Regions from separate parts of the Enteractinococcus fodinae genome, predicted to be linked through region 1. Evidence: riboswitches for the same ligand, from Rfam matches in the RefSeq annotation. Region 1 holds a riboswitch; each other region holds the start of a gene.
The links. A riboswitch is a leader RNA that binds a small molecule or an ion and turns the genes downstream of it on or off. The one in region 1 is predicted to bind S-adenosylmethionine.

Region 1 (4,211 bases):
ATCCTTTGAAGAGTAGTGGAGAAGAAATGGTGTGGTGGAGCTGGGGGCTAGATGCGTTTATCGGTGACCCGCGCCAGGCGGTTGCCACCCAGTTGGACCGCGGTGACTAGTAAAACCATCAGCACGACGGCGACGAACATCACCGGCGTTTCATATCGGTAGTAGCCGTAGCGAATGGCGAAATCGCCAATGCCACCGCCCCCGACTAATCCGACCATGGCGGAGTAGGAAATAAAACTCACGGTCGTTACGGTGATGGACCCGATGATGCCTGGTCGGGCGTCTACGAGCAGCACGTTGCGAATGATTTGGCCGTGTGTCGCACCCATGGCCCGTGAGGCCTCTACAGCACCGGTACCCAGCTGCGAGATGTTTTGTTCGACCAATCGCGCAAAGTATGGGATCGCGTTGATGGTCAGCGGCACAATAGCGGCCGCTGTACCAACCGTTGTTCCGACAACGAACCGCGTGAACGGGATGATGGCAATGAGCAAAATGAGGAAGGGGAAGGACCGCAGCATGTTCACCAGGCCGCTGACGATCGCATGTAATCGTGGTTGCGGCGCGATCGATCCTGGTGCGTGGACAAACAGCCAGATGCCTAATGGAGTGCCCAGGAGCACGGCGATGGGGATCGAGACGCCGATCATGGCAAAGGTTTCGAGTAAGGCCTGGACCAGTTCAGGACGGAGTTCAATGATACGTTCCATTAGGCTCGCCCTCCTGCCACAGCAACCGGCTCGTCAGAGGACTCCAGACCCGACGGCAGCGTATCCAGCGGGGGTGCACCGCGGTCGATGCGAATGCCATCTGAGACCAGGTACTGACCAATGGAAGTCGACGGTGAGAAAGCCGGATCGTGGAGCTGGTGGGCGGCGAAACGCTCGACAATGCGCCCGGATTCCATCACGGCCACGTGGTCGGTGAGCGCTTTGATGACTTCCATTTCGTGGGTCACCACGACAACCGTAATGCCCAATTCTCTATTGATGTCAGCCAAGTACTGCAAGACCGTCGCAGTAGTAAAGGGGTCCAGTGCTGAGGTGGGTTCGTCGCAGAGCAACACTTGGGGACGGGTTGCCAGTGCGCGAGCGATTGCCACGCGCTGTTTTTGTCCGCCCGATAGCTGCGCGGGGTAGGCGGCTGCCTTGTCGGCGAGTTCCACAATTTCCAGGGCCTCAGCGGCCCGAGCACGACGAGGTGCCGAGGCTTTGACACCGGAAAATTTCAGCGACAGCTCCACGTTCTGTTCGACCGTGAGGTTATTGACCAGGTTGAAACCCTGGAAAATCATGCCGATCTGATGACGGGCTTGACGCAGTGCTTCCTCGTTGAGTTGTGTCAGATCGGTACCGTCGATGAGGACCTGACCTCGGGTGGGCCGTTCCAACAGGTTGATGTTTCGTAGCAGGGTGGACTTCCCGGCACCGGAAAACCCAATGATGCCTTGAATACTGCCGCGAGGCACTTCGAGGCTGACATCATCAACCGCGGTGATGGGGTCCTTGCCATGGTCAGCAAAAACGGTGGATACATTGCAGAGAGAAATCACGTCATCACTCCATTGGTCCTGGCAGTAGCACCGTCCCACACTGCAAAACAGCTTCGGGGGTTGCTGCGACGTCAACGAGCCAGATCTCTCAGTCGCTCTGAATGGTTTGCGTATAGAACGGTACATCAAACAATGTGAGGCTGCCAATTCTCCCGACGTGCTCCGGGTCATACGACGCAACATTGCCGCCTGATCATCTCACGTCGATAGGCGCATTCGTCGAACGAAACCGGTAAACTCCAGACAGGGCATCAGTCCGAGCCTGACATACCGAGTCGACGACATAGGTGGGTCCATGACGATAAGAACATTCGGGATGGCGTTGTTGACGTCGTGCCTGATGATTTTCGGCTTTCTTGCGCCAGCGCACGCTGCCGATCCGGTAACCATACCGCCGGGAACCTTTGTGGTGGATGAGGCCGACGTCCTGTCACCCAGTGAAGAAGATGCCCTCGAAGACCAGGTCCGCGAGCTTCAAAGCGAGCACGGGGCAACGCTTTTTGTCATCTATGTACCCACGTTTGAAAACCCTGATGAACCCGAAGCGTGGGTGCAGCAAGTCGCCGAGCAGAAACAGTTAGGCAGCAACGACAACATCCTGGCTATCGCGACCGATGACCGACTCTATAACTTCGTCGCCCACTCCGACGGACCCTTCCGCGAGTACCAATCGGCCATTGACCGCGAATACATCCTGCCAGCGCTGTCCAACAGTGATTGGTACGGGGCCGGTGCGGGCGCGGTTGAAGGACTGGCAACAGCTGCGACTGGCGACGTCGGCGCCGGCCCGGGCGCTGCACAAGATGGCGGCGCCGGTGGTGGTCTGCTGTGGCTGCTTATCCCGGTCGGCATTCTGGTAGCCGTTTTCATTTGGTATCAGAGCTCCCAACGTCGAAAGCAACGTCGACGGCCGGTGGAGCAGCCTGCGCCTGAAGATCCTCGGGATGCCATGCCAATCCCTGAATTACGCACACAAGCTGGTTCGGCCTTGATTCAAGCCGACGATGCCATCAAGGTCGCGGAACAAGAGATCGGCTTCGCTCAGGCCTCCTACGGGGATCGTGCGGTTGAGGTGTTTCAACGGGATCTGCAAGAGGCCAAAGACCACATGCAGCAGTCCTTCCAATTGCAGCATCAATTGGATGATCACATTCCCGATACGGAAGAAGATCAACGCGCCTGGCTCAAAGAAATTCTCGACCGCAGCGCACAGGTCGTGACGGCGTTGCAGGAACACGAGCAGGACTTTGCCACGTTGCGAGACTTGGAGAAGAACGCTCCCGAGGCACTCGAGCGCGTGAAGGGCGTGTTTGCACCGCTTCCAGGACAGTTGGACCAGGCTATTGGCACCGTCGAAGACTTATCGGCCAGTTACGATGCGGCAGCGCTAGAAGAAGGCGTGGATAACCTCGAACAAGCCAAAGGGTTGTTAGATTTCGGCCAAGAACGCATCCGCGAAGCCGAACAACAACTGCAAGACGGCCAGCTCTCGCGGGCCGCGTGGAGCATTCACGAAACCGAAAATGCCACCCAAGAGCTCCAAGAGTTATTTGCTTCGATCAGACAACTGCCTGCCCACTTAGATCAGGCTCAACGACAGCTTGGCATTGAGTTGGGACAGGCCGAAAATATGCTGGCCGAAGCGAAAAATTTTGCTGCACAGCATCGCACGGACTCGTCATTCTCCGCCCAGATCGCAGCCCTAGAACAGACCGCAGACCGCATTGGGGCCCAAGTGCCCAGTCGGCATCCTGTCCGAGATCTCGATCAGCTAGAAGACACTCTCGACCCAGTCGTAGAAGCGTTGCAACCGCTGCGCGATCACCAACAGCAAGTCGAAGTGGCGCGACGTGATTTTGAACCCACGATGGACCGGGCGCGCTCGAGCATTGACGCGGCCGACGATTATATCCGCCGCCGTCGCGGGGCTGTTCGCCACGATGCTCGTACGAAGCTGTCAGCCGCTCAGATGCACTTCAACACGGCACTGCAACTGCGCAATCAAGATCCCGTCCAGGCCCTGAGCGAAGCCCAAAAAGCCGTCCAGTTGGGCCGACGCGCGCAACAGCTGGCCGAAGAAAATTACACCGACTTCAACCAACACTACGGTGGTCCGCGCGGTGGCGGCGGCTCGAACATGAGCGCGGTGCTCGGTGGCATCCTGCTCGGGCAGATCCTTGGCGGCGGTGGATCCTCGGGAGGCGGCGGCATGTTTGGTGGCGGCTCCAGCGGCGGAGGTGGCGGATTCTTCGGTGGCTCCGGCGGTGGATTCGGAGGCGGCATTGGCGGCGGCTTCGGTGGAGGCAGCGGGGGCAGTTTCTAAACCCTTTAGCTACTGCCCCGACCATGACAGACACGTAATCAAATACTACGTTCGACGAAAGGTACGCACTATGGAAAAACAATCGATCCTAGGCCGCATCACCCAAATGGCAAAAGCTAACATTCACGCCATGTTGGACTCAGCAGAAGACCCCCAGAAAATGTTGGATCAGATGATCCGCGACTACACGGCCAACATTTCTGAAGCCGAATCCGCGATCGCGCAAACCATCGGCAACCTGCGTCTGGCCGAAGATGATTATCGCGAGGACCTCGAAGAGGCCAACACATGGGGACAAAAGGCTCTGGCAGCTTCGAATAAAGCCGAAGAACTGCG
Region 2 (4,211 bases), 2.1 Mb from region 1:
GTCTCGTGGAACATGTGGTGGCTGATGATGGGTGTCGGAACCTTAGCGTTCATGCCGGTGGTCGCCGCACGGGTACCGGCCGACCCACCGGGAGTGGTGCATCTGAAAGCTATCGCCCGGCTGATCGGCGCTTCGATCAAGACTCCGTTGCCCTGGGCGTTGGGACTGATATTTTCCTCCTACACTTTGCAGTGGGGTGCGGTGCTGAGTTTCTTGCCCACCATCTTCTCGGCCGCAGACATCGAAACGGGTCTGGATGTTGCCATCGTGGTGGGGCTGGCAACCGCTGTGGTCGGTGGCCTCAACGGCCTAGCGAACATTTTGACCGGCGTCCTGTTGCAGCGTGGCCACCCGCCACGTCGATTACTTCTCATCGGGCTGGGCACGATGGCGATCATGTCCACGCTGGTCTTTGCCCCCGACTGGTCGCAGGTTCCCGGGACCGTGTCCTGGGCGCTGCTGGCCGCCGGCATCTTCTCGTTTGCCGGAGCCTTGGTCCCCACGACCGTCACTCGGCAGGCCGTCGATATCGCCCCTCCTGGCGGCTCGGCCTCAGCCGTCATCGGGTTGATTACTCAGATGTTCAATCTGGCAAACTTCATCGGGCCCATTATTCTGTCAGCCATCGCCGCGGCGGCTGGCACCTGGCAGATGTCGTGGGCGATGACCGTGACCGCCTCGGCCATCGGGATCCTGACCACGCTGGTGTTTGTGCCGCGCGGGGTGGACCCATTCAAAAGCTACGGCAAGGTTTGATTACAATATCTTCTGGACTTCAATGAACGCCAGCTGGGGCAGCAGCTGTGAACGGGGTCGTAGAGGCCGTGACACCGTCGCGATACAACGTTTTGCAAAGGACGCTTCGTGACCGAAAACCCGCATGTAACCAGTGAGACGAGCCGGGGGAACTTTGCCCCGGTGGGTTCCCATATCTATCCGGTGCTGTTTGCCATCATGGCCGTGGTCTTCATCCTGTCGAATATCGGCGGCGCCAAAGGGGTGCAATTCGGGCCAATCCTCACCGATGGCGGGTTCTTCCTGTTCCCGGTGGCCTACATCGTCGGTGACATTATCTCCGAAGTCTACGGTTTCAAAGCCTCCCGACGGGTCATCTTCACGACCTTCTTGATCTCGGCATTCGCCTCGTTGACCTACTGGATCATCATCATCTTGCCGCCGGCAGAGTTCTACGACGGCCAAGAGGCACTGGCCAGAACCTTGGGCCCCGTACCGCTGATTGTGTTGGCGTCCCTGGTGGGCTTTGCAGCCGGACAGCTGACCAACGCTTGGATCATGGTCGCGATGAAGCGCCGCAGTGGAGAACGATACCTGTTTGGACGCATCGCGGTCTCAACCCTGGTCGGAGAACTGCTGGACACCATCGCGTTCTCAGCGATCGCCGCCACCGTCATCGGCATTGAAACCCTCGGCCAGTACGTGATGTTTGTGCTGGTCGGATGGATATGGAAAACCGCCGTCGAACTGATACTCGCCCCAGTCACCATGTGGACCATCGGCAAGATCAAGACGGCCGAACCGCACTATGGCAGCGTCGCCGAAGCCTAAATGACGCAGTGTTGCACGACACCTTGGCGGGTTATCGAAAACCTGGTTAGATAGTGCAACAGAATCACGAGTGCTGACCATAAACGCCCTGGCAGGTCAGTCAGCAACCCTCTCGCCGTAGCGGGGTGCTCCAGGTGATGATTCGGCTAAGTTCAATCGTTCTTAGCAAGTATGGCGCCGTGCGCGAGTGATCTGCCGACGCCACGAAATCTTTTGAGGAGTCTGGCATGACGCAGACCTTTGTACCCGTTCCTGACACTGCCGATAACACCATCGTTGCCCAGCTGTGGGAGCAACTACAGCCGGTATTCGACGACATCGCAGCCACCGCACCGGCCCGGGATGCCGCCGGTGGCATCGACAAGACCCCGATCGAGCAACTCCGCGACGCTGGCTTTACCCGGCTGCGTGTCCCCACCGAGTATGGTGGCTACGGGCTGTCGTTACCGCAGGCCTATGAGTTTTTCGTCGCGCTCGCCGCGGCTGATTCGAATCTTGCCCAGGCGTTGCGAGCGCACTGGGGATTTGTCGAAGATGTGTTATCCCGCACCGCAGATCAAGCTGACTTCCAAGATCGTTGGCTGACCCGGTTTGGCCATGGTGCGATTGCCGGGAATGCCATTACCGAACGCGGCAATACGCACGGACAAAACGGCACGCGGCTTAGTCGTATCAACAGCAAGTGGAAGCTCAATGGGACCAAGTTCTACTCCACTGGCACGGGGTATGCCGACTGGATTATGGTCGCTGCAACCGGCGACGATGAAGAACCCGTTTCCGTCACCGTCCCCGCCAACGCGCCCGGGGTTGAAATTATTGATGACTGGGACGGGTTCGGTCAGCGACTCACAGCATCCGGCACCACGATCTTCACCAATGTGGTCGTCGACGAAGCAGAGATCTTCCCGCCCGGGCACGGTCTCGATTCCGGTGAGCGCACCGCCTTTGGTCAAGCGACCTGGCAGACGGTGCATTTGGCAACGCTGGTGGGCATCGCCAAAGGCGTCCTGCGTGATGGGGTGGCATACGTCCAGTCGCGAACTCGGACCTTTAGCCACGGTGCCGCCGACACGGTCCAGGCCGACCCGCAAGTTCTGCAACTCATAGGAGAACTCAGCTCGCAGGTTGCCGGAGTCGAAACCATTTTCCGGGCCATCCCACCGGTGTTAGCTAAACATTTTGCAGCCGATGCCCGCGGGGAACAACTGCCCGAACCTGAGGTCGATGCGCTGTATACGCAGGTGTATCAGGCCCAGCAGGTCATCGCGCCGATTGTGCTCGAGATCGCGACCAAGATTTTTGAAGTAGGTGGAGCGTCTGCGGTGTCACAGTCGCGGGCCTTCGACCGGCATTGGCGCAACGCTCGGGTGCTGGCTAGCCACAACCCGTTGATCTACCGGGCCCGGATCCTTGGCGACTACCTGGTCAACGGGGTCGCTCCGGAGCGGAAATATACGGTGGGAAGTTAACTCGTGGCCTGAGGCGCTTGAAGCGGCAGTTGCCACCCCCATACCCACGAATGGATTTCGTGCCCAGGAACCCGGGGTTCTGATGTCCCATTGATGTGTCTCATTGAGACCAACGTCATCAGCGAGTCGCGCCAGACGTCAGCTCATCGAAACCTTCATCTCACGCAGTGGGTCCGCGCGGTGCCCATCGCAGATCAGGTCGTCGCTTTCGCGTAATACCGTCCCAGCATCTGATCTTTGAACTCGTGGAAGTCCCCGTCGATGATCGATTGGCGGATGGTATCGACCAGTCGGACGGTGAAGCGCAGGTTGTGAATCGACATCAGCGTCCCGGCGAGGATTTCGTCACCCTTGATGAGGTGCCGGATGTAGGCCTTCGAATAGTTCGCACACGTGTAGCAATCGCAGCCGTCTTGCAGCGGTGACAGATCGGAAGCGAATTCGGCGCGCGGCAGGTTAATGCGTCCGTAGTCGGTATAGAACGCACCGGTGCGACCGACACGGGTGGGGGAGACTGCATCGAACGTATCGGCGCCGGCTTCGATCGCGGCAAAGAGGTCATCCGGTTCCGAGATGCCCAGCAGGTGACGCGGTTTGTCTTCGGGGAGTTCCTCGGCACACCAGCCCACGATGGTGCCGAGGTTTTCTTTCTCGAACGCCCCACCGAGTCCATACCCGTCAAAGCCTGCTTCGACACCGTCAAAGTCAGTGCGCATCTCGCGTAGGTCGCGGCAGGCTTTACGTCGTAAGTCTTCATATTGGGCGCCCTGAATGACGCCGTAGAGTGCTTGATACGGGCGGTCGGAGCGCTCTTCGGTGAGCCGCGCGTGCGCGTCGAGACTGCGCTGGGCCCACTTGCGGGTGCGTTCCAATGACTCGACCTGGTAGCCACGGGAGTTATGCAGCGTGGTCAGCTCGTCGAATGCCATCATCACATCGGCGCCGATCTGGTGCTGGATCCGCATCGAAATTTCCGGGGTGAACCGGTGACGGTCACCGTTGATGTGGGAAGTGAACCAGACGCCGTCGTCGTCGACGTTGGCTAATCGTTCCTTGCCGGGTGCGACAGCGTCATCGGACCCGACTTTGTCCTGGGCTTCGGGTCCGGTCATATCGATGACTTTTTTGAACCCCGAGCCCAGCGACATGACCTGGAAACCGCCCGAGTCGGTGAAG
Region 3 (4,211 bases), 400 kb from region 1:
CCGGTGGGTCCTGCCGGTGGGATATGGTTTGCCTGCGCGATTCTTGGAATCTCTGGGGCAGAACGACTGTTGAATAAGCGCACCGGACCGGAACCCAATGCTGCCCAGGAGAACTGACTAGTGGTTGCGTCTATAGCGATTCAAGGCCCACCAGAGCACAGCTCCGATGCCGACGGCGCTTGTCAGTCCACCCAGTAGCCACCAGGAACGCTGACCTGAGTCGCGTTCTTGTGGCGCAGCACTTTCAACCTGGCTCCCGGTTGGTGTTCGGTCGGCATGGCCGGGGGACGACAATTGGGCTTTGATCGCATCGAGTTCGTCCTCAGAAATAGGCGGGAGCGTCTCAAGTTCGGAAGCTTGTTCATCTGCATCGCGGGGACCGGGCATGACCAGCGGTGAACCCCGATGCGATTGCATACCGAATATCTCGGGCAGTAAGTACCGCGGGCTTTCGGCGAGCGGGCGAATTTCACGAGGGCCCCGCCGTTCGGTGTCAGCGGCACTGAGGTCTTCTGACGGTGTCGTTGTGGCCGTTGGTGATGGGGACGGTGTCGATGCTGGTGGTGGAGCATAGGGCGTGGGCGGTGCGCTCGCGATCGGCGGTTGCGGGGTGGTGGGGGTGCTCGGCGTCATCGCCGGTGCACTGGGCGGTGTCGGAGAGGCCATATTGGGTGAAGGTGACCGTGACGGCGTCGGTTGCGGCGTGGTAGAAGGCGGCTCCGGTGGGACAGTTGGTGACGGAGAAGCTGTTTCATCGGGGGACTCTTCATCGGAGGACTCCGGAGAAGCTCCGTCGTTAGTCGGCTGTTCAGTGGTCTCCGATTCAGGCTCCTCCGGGATACCCGGAATAGCTACCTCGCAATATGTCCTTTGTCTGTTTTGTTCATCCCAGCCTTCGACGAGGACGAGAAGGTCCGTCTCGGAGCGAGGCACCACAATCGAGGTCTGGTCTATCCTGTCGAAATCCACGTGCTCATCGTCATCCTCGATGACTGCAAGATCTTCCAGTGTCTCCAGGTGTTCAGATTCGATCGTGACGGCGTCATCGGTTGTGTCGATGATATCGCAAGACATCTGGCCGCCCGGAGTCTCTTCTGCAGAAGGCTCCTCGGTCACCACGGATGAAGATGGGTCAGGAGACTCCGCCGTCGCGTACGCTGCACTGGCGGGCCCGAAGGCAAACAGGCCGATGGCCGCTAAGAAGCCCGCTCCAATGGCGAGCCTCATGACGCCGTAGAAACTTTCTGGGCGATCGGTCCGCGGTCGCTTGCGGCGATGACGTAGTGCACCTGCTGGCCTTCTTCAAGTCGACGGAAGCCGGTTTGGTCAATGCCGGTGTGGTGGACGAAAACATCCCCCGATGCGTCATCGGGGGTAATGAAGCCGTATCCTTTTTCGATATTGAACCATTTAACGGTGCCGGTCTGCCGATCAGACATGGATAAATTCTCATTTCTGGTAATCAGGTATCAACACGGGCCGACGTGCATTTTCTACCAGACCACAGGCTAGTGGATCACGGGCTTATTGGGAAACTCATTGGGCATACTTATAGATCAACGCAAGATTCACAACGTGAGATTTCGTCATGAAAAATCCCGCCGCCTGATGAAAGGGGTTCATCTGGCGGCGGGATTACAACATCACTCGCACCTTGAAGAGGTACCTCTAGTGTAATAAAGGTTATTTTAAACTATCCGAACGCCAGCTGTGAACTTCCTGGATGCTTTTATTGACTGTTGTATCCGCGCAACCGGTCGAGCTGTCGGCGTTCCTTCTTCGTCGGTCGACCCGTCCCGCGTTCACGCTTGGGGACGGCGACCAGGTGCCGTGGGATCGGTGCGGGGGAGTGGTCGATGTAGTGCTTGATGGCCACCGGGTATCCCACGCGTTTCTCCAACAGGCCGGTGACTTCGATGATCCGTTCGCGGCCGGGCTGGCGGAAGGTGATCGTCTGGCCAACCCGGAGTTTATGGGATGGTTTGACGGGTTCCCCGTCGACTTTGATTTTGCCGCCTTTGACCGCAGTACTCGCCGCTGAGCGGGTTTTGAACAGCCGCACAGCGTGGAGCCAGATATCGACGCGAACTGCATCCATGGCAGGTTAGTGGTCCCGAATATTGCGGAATTGTGATTTATGGAAGACCAGCGGTTCGTGAATGTCCGTGAAGTCCGCCAGGTTATGGACTTCTAAGAGGGCCACGATGTGGTCACCGGCGGGAAACTCACCGTACACCGAGGTTTCCAACCACAGCGCTGACTCTTCAACGAAGATTGCGTCGTCGTTGGTAGCGGTGTGCAGCCCGGCGAACCGGTCCGAGCCCTTGGCGGCCATTTGACGGGCGATCAGTCCCTGACCTTCACCAAGAATCGATACACCGATGCGGCGAGTCTCGCGCAGTAGCGGCCAGGTGGCCGAAGTGTTCTGCACGGCCACAGAGACCAGCGGTGGATCCAAGGAGACACCGACGGTGAATGAGGAAGCAACCATGCCCTGCGGGTTACCGTGCGCATCATATGAGGCGAGCGCCGCCACACCCGAGGGGAATTGCCCAAAGGCACTGCGTAGGGACAGCGGTGAAATGTCGTCGGTGAGCTTGGTGGTCTGCAGGTTACGGGCTTGCAAAGTTGAGGTCACAATCTTGCCTTCGAAGGTTGGCGCTCGAGGGCGCTCGAACGCTGTACTTGCCAGACACGGGGTCTTCCGTGCGGCCGAATCATCACCTGGGGCACCCCACTACAACGTGGGAGGGTTGCCGTCTTACAGCCAGGGCTAAATAGTCGTAAGAGCTCGTGATTCTGCAGATAAGACTAACCTATTTTGCATACGGGGCAAAGTAGAGATTGTCACATTTATTCAAACCGGTAGCGGATGGCTTCGGCGTGGGCGTGTAAGCCTTCTGATTGCGCCAGTCTCTGAATTCCGGGCGCCAACGGTTCCAGACCGGCCTTGTCGTAGCGGATGCGTTGCTGGAGGCGTAAGAACGAGACGGTGTTGAGGCCAGAAGAAAACCGAGCGGTCCCCGAGGTGGGCAGGACGTGGTTGGATCCGGCGGAGTAATCTCCCAGCGGAACCGGCGCATATGGACCCAAAAATACTGCACCGGCGTGCGTAATCTGCTCGAGTACCGCTTCGTTGTCTTTGGTTTGGATTTCTAAGTGTTCGGTGGCGATCGCATTGGTCACGTCGATGGCTTCTTCCAGGGTGCTCACGACCAGTGCGCCCGACTGTTGGCCGGTCAGGGCCTCCCGAATCTGGTCTTCCAACACGGCTCCGGGCACTTGCTGTTCTATCTGTGCCACGACGGCTTCGGCGAAGTCCATTGAGGTGGTGACCAAGACGGATGCGGCCAGCGGATCGTGCTCGGATTGCGAGATCAAGTCGGCCGCAACCCAGGCCGGGTTGGCGGTCTCATCGGCCAACACCAGGATTTCGGAGGGGCCTGCCACCGCGTCGATGCCGACCTTGCCAAAGAACGCCTGTTTGGCCGCGGCCACATACACATTGCCCGGGCCGGTAATCAGGTCCACGGGCTCACACACGGTTGCTCCGGAAGCGTCGCTGACACCCAACGCGAGCATCGCGATGGCTTGGGCCCCGCCGGTGGCATAGACCTCTTCGACACCCAGCAGTTTGCACGCCGCCAGGATGGTCGGGTGGGGGAGACCGTTGAAGTCGGCCTGCGGTGGCGAGGTGATGGCGATGCCGGGGACGCCGGCGGCCTGGGCGGGAACCACGTTCATGATGACCGACGACGGGTAGACGGCTCGTCCGCCGGGAACATACAGACCCACGCGCTGGATGGGAACCCAGTGATTCTCCACGGTGGCGCCATCAGCCAGCGGTACCACGGTGTCCGGGGGCAGCTGTGCGGCGTGGACTGCCCGTGCCCGGGCGATGGATTCTTCTAGCGCATCGCGAACATCAGCCTCGAGTTTCTCGAGGGCTTGCGTCATGGCATGCTCGGGGACGCGCAGGTTGTCAGGCCGTACCCCATCGAACTGTTCGGTGAAGTCTAAGACTGCTTCCGCGCCACGGGCTTTGACCTGATCAATGATGGGTTCCACGACGGCCGACGCATCAGAAATCTCGAGTTTGGCGCGCGGCATCACGGTTGCAGGATCAAAGGTGGTGGGGCGCAAATCGGTGATGTGAAGCATGCCTGTTAGTGTATCGGTTTTCAGGATTAGTTCAGATCGCGCTGAGAGGA
Region 4 (4,211 bases), 1.8 Mb from region 1:
GAGGCCCTTAATACCGATCTGTTGCCACTCTAAAGTGCGACCATCTGGGAAGGTCCGAGCACCGGGCACGGCGCGACGGTCGAGGCGTTCTTCAAACGGTGCCATGTCGTCTACGGAAACGACCCAGCCCATCCAACCGCCGCCCATATTCGAACGAGCTCGAACGGCCTGCCCGAAGGGCGCCTTTTCGGCTGCTGGGTGTTCCAGCACCTCAACGATCTCAAAGTATTGTCGGTTTTTCATCGGGAAAAAGAGGTTGCGCGTCCCGAAACGCGGGTGTACCCCACCGTTGACCCAATCGACGCCGAGAAGCTCGGCCATCCTATCGGCGGTGGCATGGAGTCCTTCCGGACCTACAGCATAAGAAACATGATCCAAGCGCATGTTCATCAGCATGTCACGAAAGCGCCGTTGAAATTGAAATGTGTCACATTATGCTGTTTTGTGGCATGCCCGTCCGGCAGTATTTCTGCCTGTCACAAGGGACTTTAGAAAAAACTTTGCCGCTGCGCTGTATTACTAGAATCCGGCGCCATTCGTTGCGTTGGGGGATGGGACAGGGTACGCAAAACCCCTCGAAAAACGTCGAAACATTTCTCGAGGGGTATTTGGTGCGTGGGGTTTCTAGTAGCGCATGAGCGCCGCAACGTTTTCAACACGACCATCGGAGATGATGACGATATCTCCGGAATTGAGTTTGGTGTGCAAGATCGCCGTGTTCACGTCCCCGGTGCCGTCCGAGGCGTTCAGCGACGGGTTAATAAATAACGTGTCCACACGACCAGCAACTGCCGCCTCGCGGATAAGATCTGGCTGTGTTTCACCCAGACCGGTGCCGGAAACATCTGCGAAACGCTCGTATGCTGCGTCATCATTGGCAGCAAAGTGCGGGCGCACCACGTCCCAACCGGCTTGCTGCAATTCGCGGTTCGTTGAAACGTCTGGATTACCTGAGATGAAATCTTCGGCAACCACCGGGTAGGACGATGCAGCTTTAACCGATGCAACGTTTTCGGCAACGCCAGCTAGGACCATCGGCTGGGAGCGAGCCCTGCCGAGGAGATCTCCAAGAGATGAGCCGACTTCTTGTAAAAATCGTTCAATTTCGACTTCTTGGTTGTCAGCTGCCCCACCGTGGCCGTGGAAGACGGGGCCCGCACCGCCAAGTGAGCGGTTTTGCAGCTGAGATTGACGATCGTCAGTGTCGACGACGTCTTCAAGTGATTCCGGAACGATGTCTTGCAGATCGAGCTGGACCACCGAGTCTTTAGTGGCATCAAGGACGCGTACTTTCTTGCGTGAGATCGCCAGAATATAGTACGCGTGGGATTTGGTGAGGGCTTCAGAAATCGGGCGCAGCACGAAGTGTTCTGCGACATGGGTGTATTCGGACACGGGAACGCCGAGCCGATAGATGAGGTTCAGGCCTTTGGCAGCGAAAAGGGCAAGTGATTCACCCTGCTGACGTAAGAACGGCGCATCAGTGGCGATGGCATCAAAGGAAGCCAACATATCTTTGGCGTCTGATTCGGGGACCCCAGCATTGACGAGTTTCCGTCGTGCTTCCTTGACCAGTGACTTAACACGGGTGGCGGTATCTTGGGGTTGATGTTGTGGTGGAGCGGTCGGCAGAAATATAGTGACCTTTGGCCCGGTGGCTGCGGCCATGGCTTTCAGGTCATCAGCGGTGATCTGATCAAAGTATCCGAGTTGTTCCATACGACAACAATACAACTTGTCATCTCGATTTTGGAGCGTTGATCAGTCCGAATTATTGCGTACATCATAAATTCAGCCCACGGTGTGGATAACCGGTCTCAGAAGTCGCCATTTTGATTGATTTCTGGCATAGTAGTGGGTGTTGGTCACGAGTGTCAGTAAATATGCCCCGGCTTACTGACCGGCAACCCTCCACCGCGGTGGGGTGCCCCGGGTGAGGACCAGGTCTCATGACAAATTGAGACAAGCGCGGGTCTTCGCGCACGTCATTAGCTGCGCGGCAGACGGGCGTTGAGAAGACCCCTTGAAGGTATGAAGGAGTCTTTCCACTTGGCACAACGCGACATCACTGATCAGTCCACTTGGGGTATCTCGACCCGTCAGATCCACTCTGGAATGGATGTGGATTCTGAGTACGGCTCGACACAGCTGCCCATCTACCAGACGACCAGCTTCAATTTTCCTGATACTGCCACTGCCGCCGGCCGTTTCGGACTCTCCGAGCTGGGACCGATTTATTCCCGCATCACAAACCCCACAACCGATGCGGTCGAAAATAAGATAGCCGCCTTGGAAGGTGGCGTTGGTGCGGTGCTGCTGTCCTCAGGACAATCAGCCACGACGCTGAGCATCCTGAACGTGGCTGGTAGCGGTGACTCGGTTGCGGTCTCGGCCTCGCTGTATGGCGGGACGCAAAACTTGTTCAAACACACGCTGCCACGGTTGGGTATTGAAACGATCTTCGTCGAAGATCCGCACAACCTCGACGAGTGGCGCCAAGCGATCAAACCCAACACCAAAGCACTCTTTTCAGAAGTCTTAGGCAACCCTAAGGCCGATGTGCTCGCCCTTCCAGCGGTGGCCGATATCGCACATGAAGCCGGTATCCCGCTGATCGTGGACTCGACCTTAACTCCGCCAACGCTCATCCGTCCGTTTGAACACGGAGCCGATGTAGTCATCCACTCCACCACCAAATACCTCAGCGGTCACGCCAACGGTCTGGGTGGGGTCATCGTGGACTCCGGCAATTTCGACTGGACAGCCAATCCTGAAAAATTCCCATGGTTTAACGAACCCGATGAGTCTTATCACGGCTTGGTGTTCGGAACCGATTTTGGCCCCAACGGCCCACTGGGGGCAAACCTGTCCTACATCTTGCGCATCCGCACCCAGCTGTTGCGTGACATGGGGAATTCAGCCTCACCGTTTAGTGCGTATTTGATCAACCTAGGGCTCGAAACGCTTTCGCTGCGCATGGAACGCCACATAGCAAATGCACAGCGAGTTGCTGAATGGCTCGAGGCGCACCCGCAGGTCGAAAGCGTGCAATACTCCGGGCTGAAATCTTCCCCCTGGTACGACCGGGCGCAGCAGCTCTTGCCCAACGGTACCTCCGGAATAGTGGCCTTCAATATCGTCGGTGGCGCGACCGCAGGACAGAAATTTGCTGAATCGCTGACGTTGCACAAACTGGTCGCGAACCTCGGAGATGTGCGGTCACTTGTTGTTCATCCGGCTACCACGACCCACAGTCAGCTTTCTGAAGCTGAGCAGCTAGCAGCCGGTGTCAACCCGAGCCTGGTCCGTCTCTCGGTAGGCATCGAAGACATCACAGACATTCTCGACGATCTGCAGTCCGGCTTTGATGCCGTTGCCACGAACTAACAAGGAGTGAGGTCATGTCATTGGATCTAGAATCAGTGACCGACCCGGCGACATACGTAGGCCAGTCAGCGCTCACCACAGTCGCGATTGGCGAATTACATTTTGAGACCGGCGGGTACCTGCCAAATGTTGAGCTTGCCTATGAAACCTGGGGGACCCTCAACAAGACAAAAACCAATGCCATCCTGATCCAGCATGCCCTCACCGGTGACAGCCATGTAGCGTCTTCGCAACTGGCGCCCGAAGCGGGCTGGTGGGAATACCTGGTTGGGCCCGGCAAGCCCATCGATACCAATAAATGGTTTGTCATTGCGACCAATATGGTCGGCGGGTGCTACGGGTCAACCGGCCCTTCATCGTTAGATGAGCACAACCGGCCCTACGGGTCACGGTTCCCGTTCGTTACGATCCGGGATGCTGTAAACGCCGAAGCCAAGCTTGCCGACATCCTTGGGATTGAACGCTTCCACGCGGTGCTGGGAGGGTCCATGGGTGGTGGGCGTGCTCTGGAGTGGGCCGCAATGTATCCGGATCGTGTTTCGGGTGTTGGAGTCATCGCCTGCGGCGGGCAATCCACCGCCGAACAGATCGCGTTTGCACAAGCACAAGTCGAAGCCATTCGGCTAGATCCAAACTTCAAGGGCGGAGACTACTACGGCGGACCGGCACCAATTCAAGGCCTGGGGATTGCGCGTCGAATCGCCCACATTAACTATCGTTCCGAGCCGGAACTCAACGTGCGCTTCGGTCGCAAGTTTCAAGGTAATGAGAACCCGCTGGGCTCCCCGGTTGCAGCCCGGCAGGGTCGCTACCAAGTTGAGTCC

Region 2: linked by a shared signal. The riboswitch ahead of J2S62_RS10230 (acyl-CoA dehydrogenase family protein) and the one ahead of J2S62_RS00545 (methionine ABC transporter ATP-binding protein) in region 1 are both predicted to bind S-adenosylmethionine.
Region 3: linked by a shared signal. The riboswitch ahead of J2S62_RS02350 (flavin reductase family protein) and the one ahead of J2S62_RS00545 (methionine ABC transporter ATP-binding protein) in region 1 are both predicted to bind S-adenosylmethionine.
Region 4: linked by a shared signal. The riboswitch ahead of J2S62_RS08690 (O-acetylhomoserine aminocarboxypropyltransferase/cysteine synthase family protein) and the one ahead of J2S62_RS00545 (methionine ABC transporter ATP-binding protein) in region 1 are both predicted to bind S-adenosylmethionine.

The regions. Positions count from the first base shown of each region.
Region 1 covers NZ_JAVDYJ010000001.1:113,351-117,561, reverse strand. Annotated here, with positions in the region: gene J2S62_RS00550 (methionine ABC transporter permease) at 48-710, opposite strand; gene J2S62_RS00545 (methionine ABC transporter ATP-binding protein) at 710-1,552, opposite strand; SAM riboswitch class I at 1,559-1,660, opposite strand; gene J2S62_RS00540 (TPM domain-containing protein) at 1,848-3,875, shown strand; gene J2S62_RS00535 (PspA/IM30 family protein) at 3,946-4,211, shown strand, end outside.
Region 2 covers NZ_JAVDYJ010000001.1:2,194,526-2,198,736, reverse strand. Annotated here, with positions in the region: gene J2S62_RS10240 (MFS transporter) at 1-756, shown strand, start outside; gene J2S62_RS10235 (queuosine precursor transporter) at 865-1,566, shown strand; SAM riboswitch class IV at 1,629-1,744, shown strand; gene J2S62_RS10230 (acyl-CoA dehydrogenase family protein) at 1,794-3,035, shown strand; gene tgt (tRNA guanosine(34) transglycosylase Tgt) at 3,230-4,211, opposite strand, start outside.
Region 3 covers NZ_JAVDYJ010000001.1:511,952-516,162, forward strand. Annotated here, with positions in the region: gene J2S62_RS02330 (MFS transporter) at 1-117, shown strand, start outside; gene J2S62_RS02335 (hypothetical protein) at 118-1,227, opposite strand; gene J2S62_RS02340 (cold-shock protein) at 1,224-1,439, opposite strand; gene J2S62_RS02345 (RNA-binding S4 domain-containing protein) at 1,730-2,098, opposite strand; gene J2S62_RS02350 (flavin reductase family protein) at 2,105-2,638, opposite strand; SAM riboswitch class IV at 2,677-2,799, opposite strand; gene hisD (histidinol dehydrogenase) at 2,854-4,161, opposite strand.
Region 4 covers NZ_JAVDYJ010000001.1:1,867,208-1,871,418, reverse strand. Annotated here, with positions in the region: gene J2S62_RS08700 (VOC family protein) at 1-390, opposite strand, end outside; gene J2S62_RS08695 (baeRF3 domain-containing protein) at 625-1,719, opposite strand; SAM riboswitch class IV at 1,864-1,975, shown strand; gene J2S62_RS08690 (O-acetylhomoserine aminocarboxypropyltransferase/cysteine synthase family protein) at 2,050-3,387, shown strand; gene metX (homoserine O-acetyltransferase MetX) at 3,402-4,211, shown strand, end outside.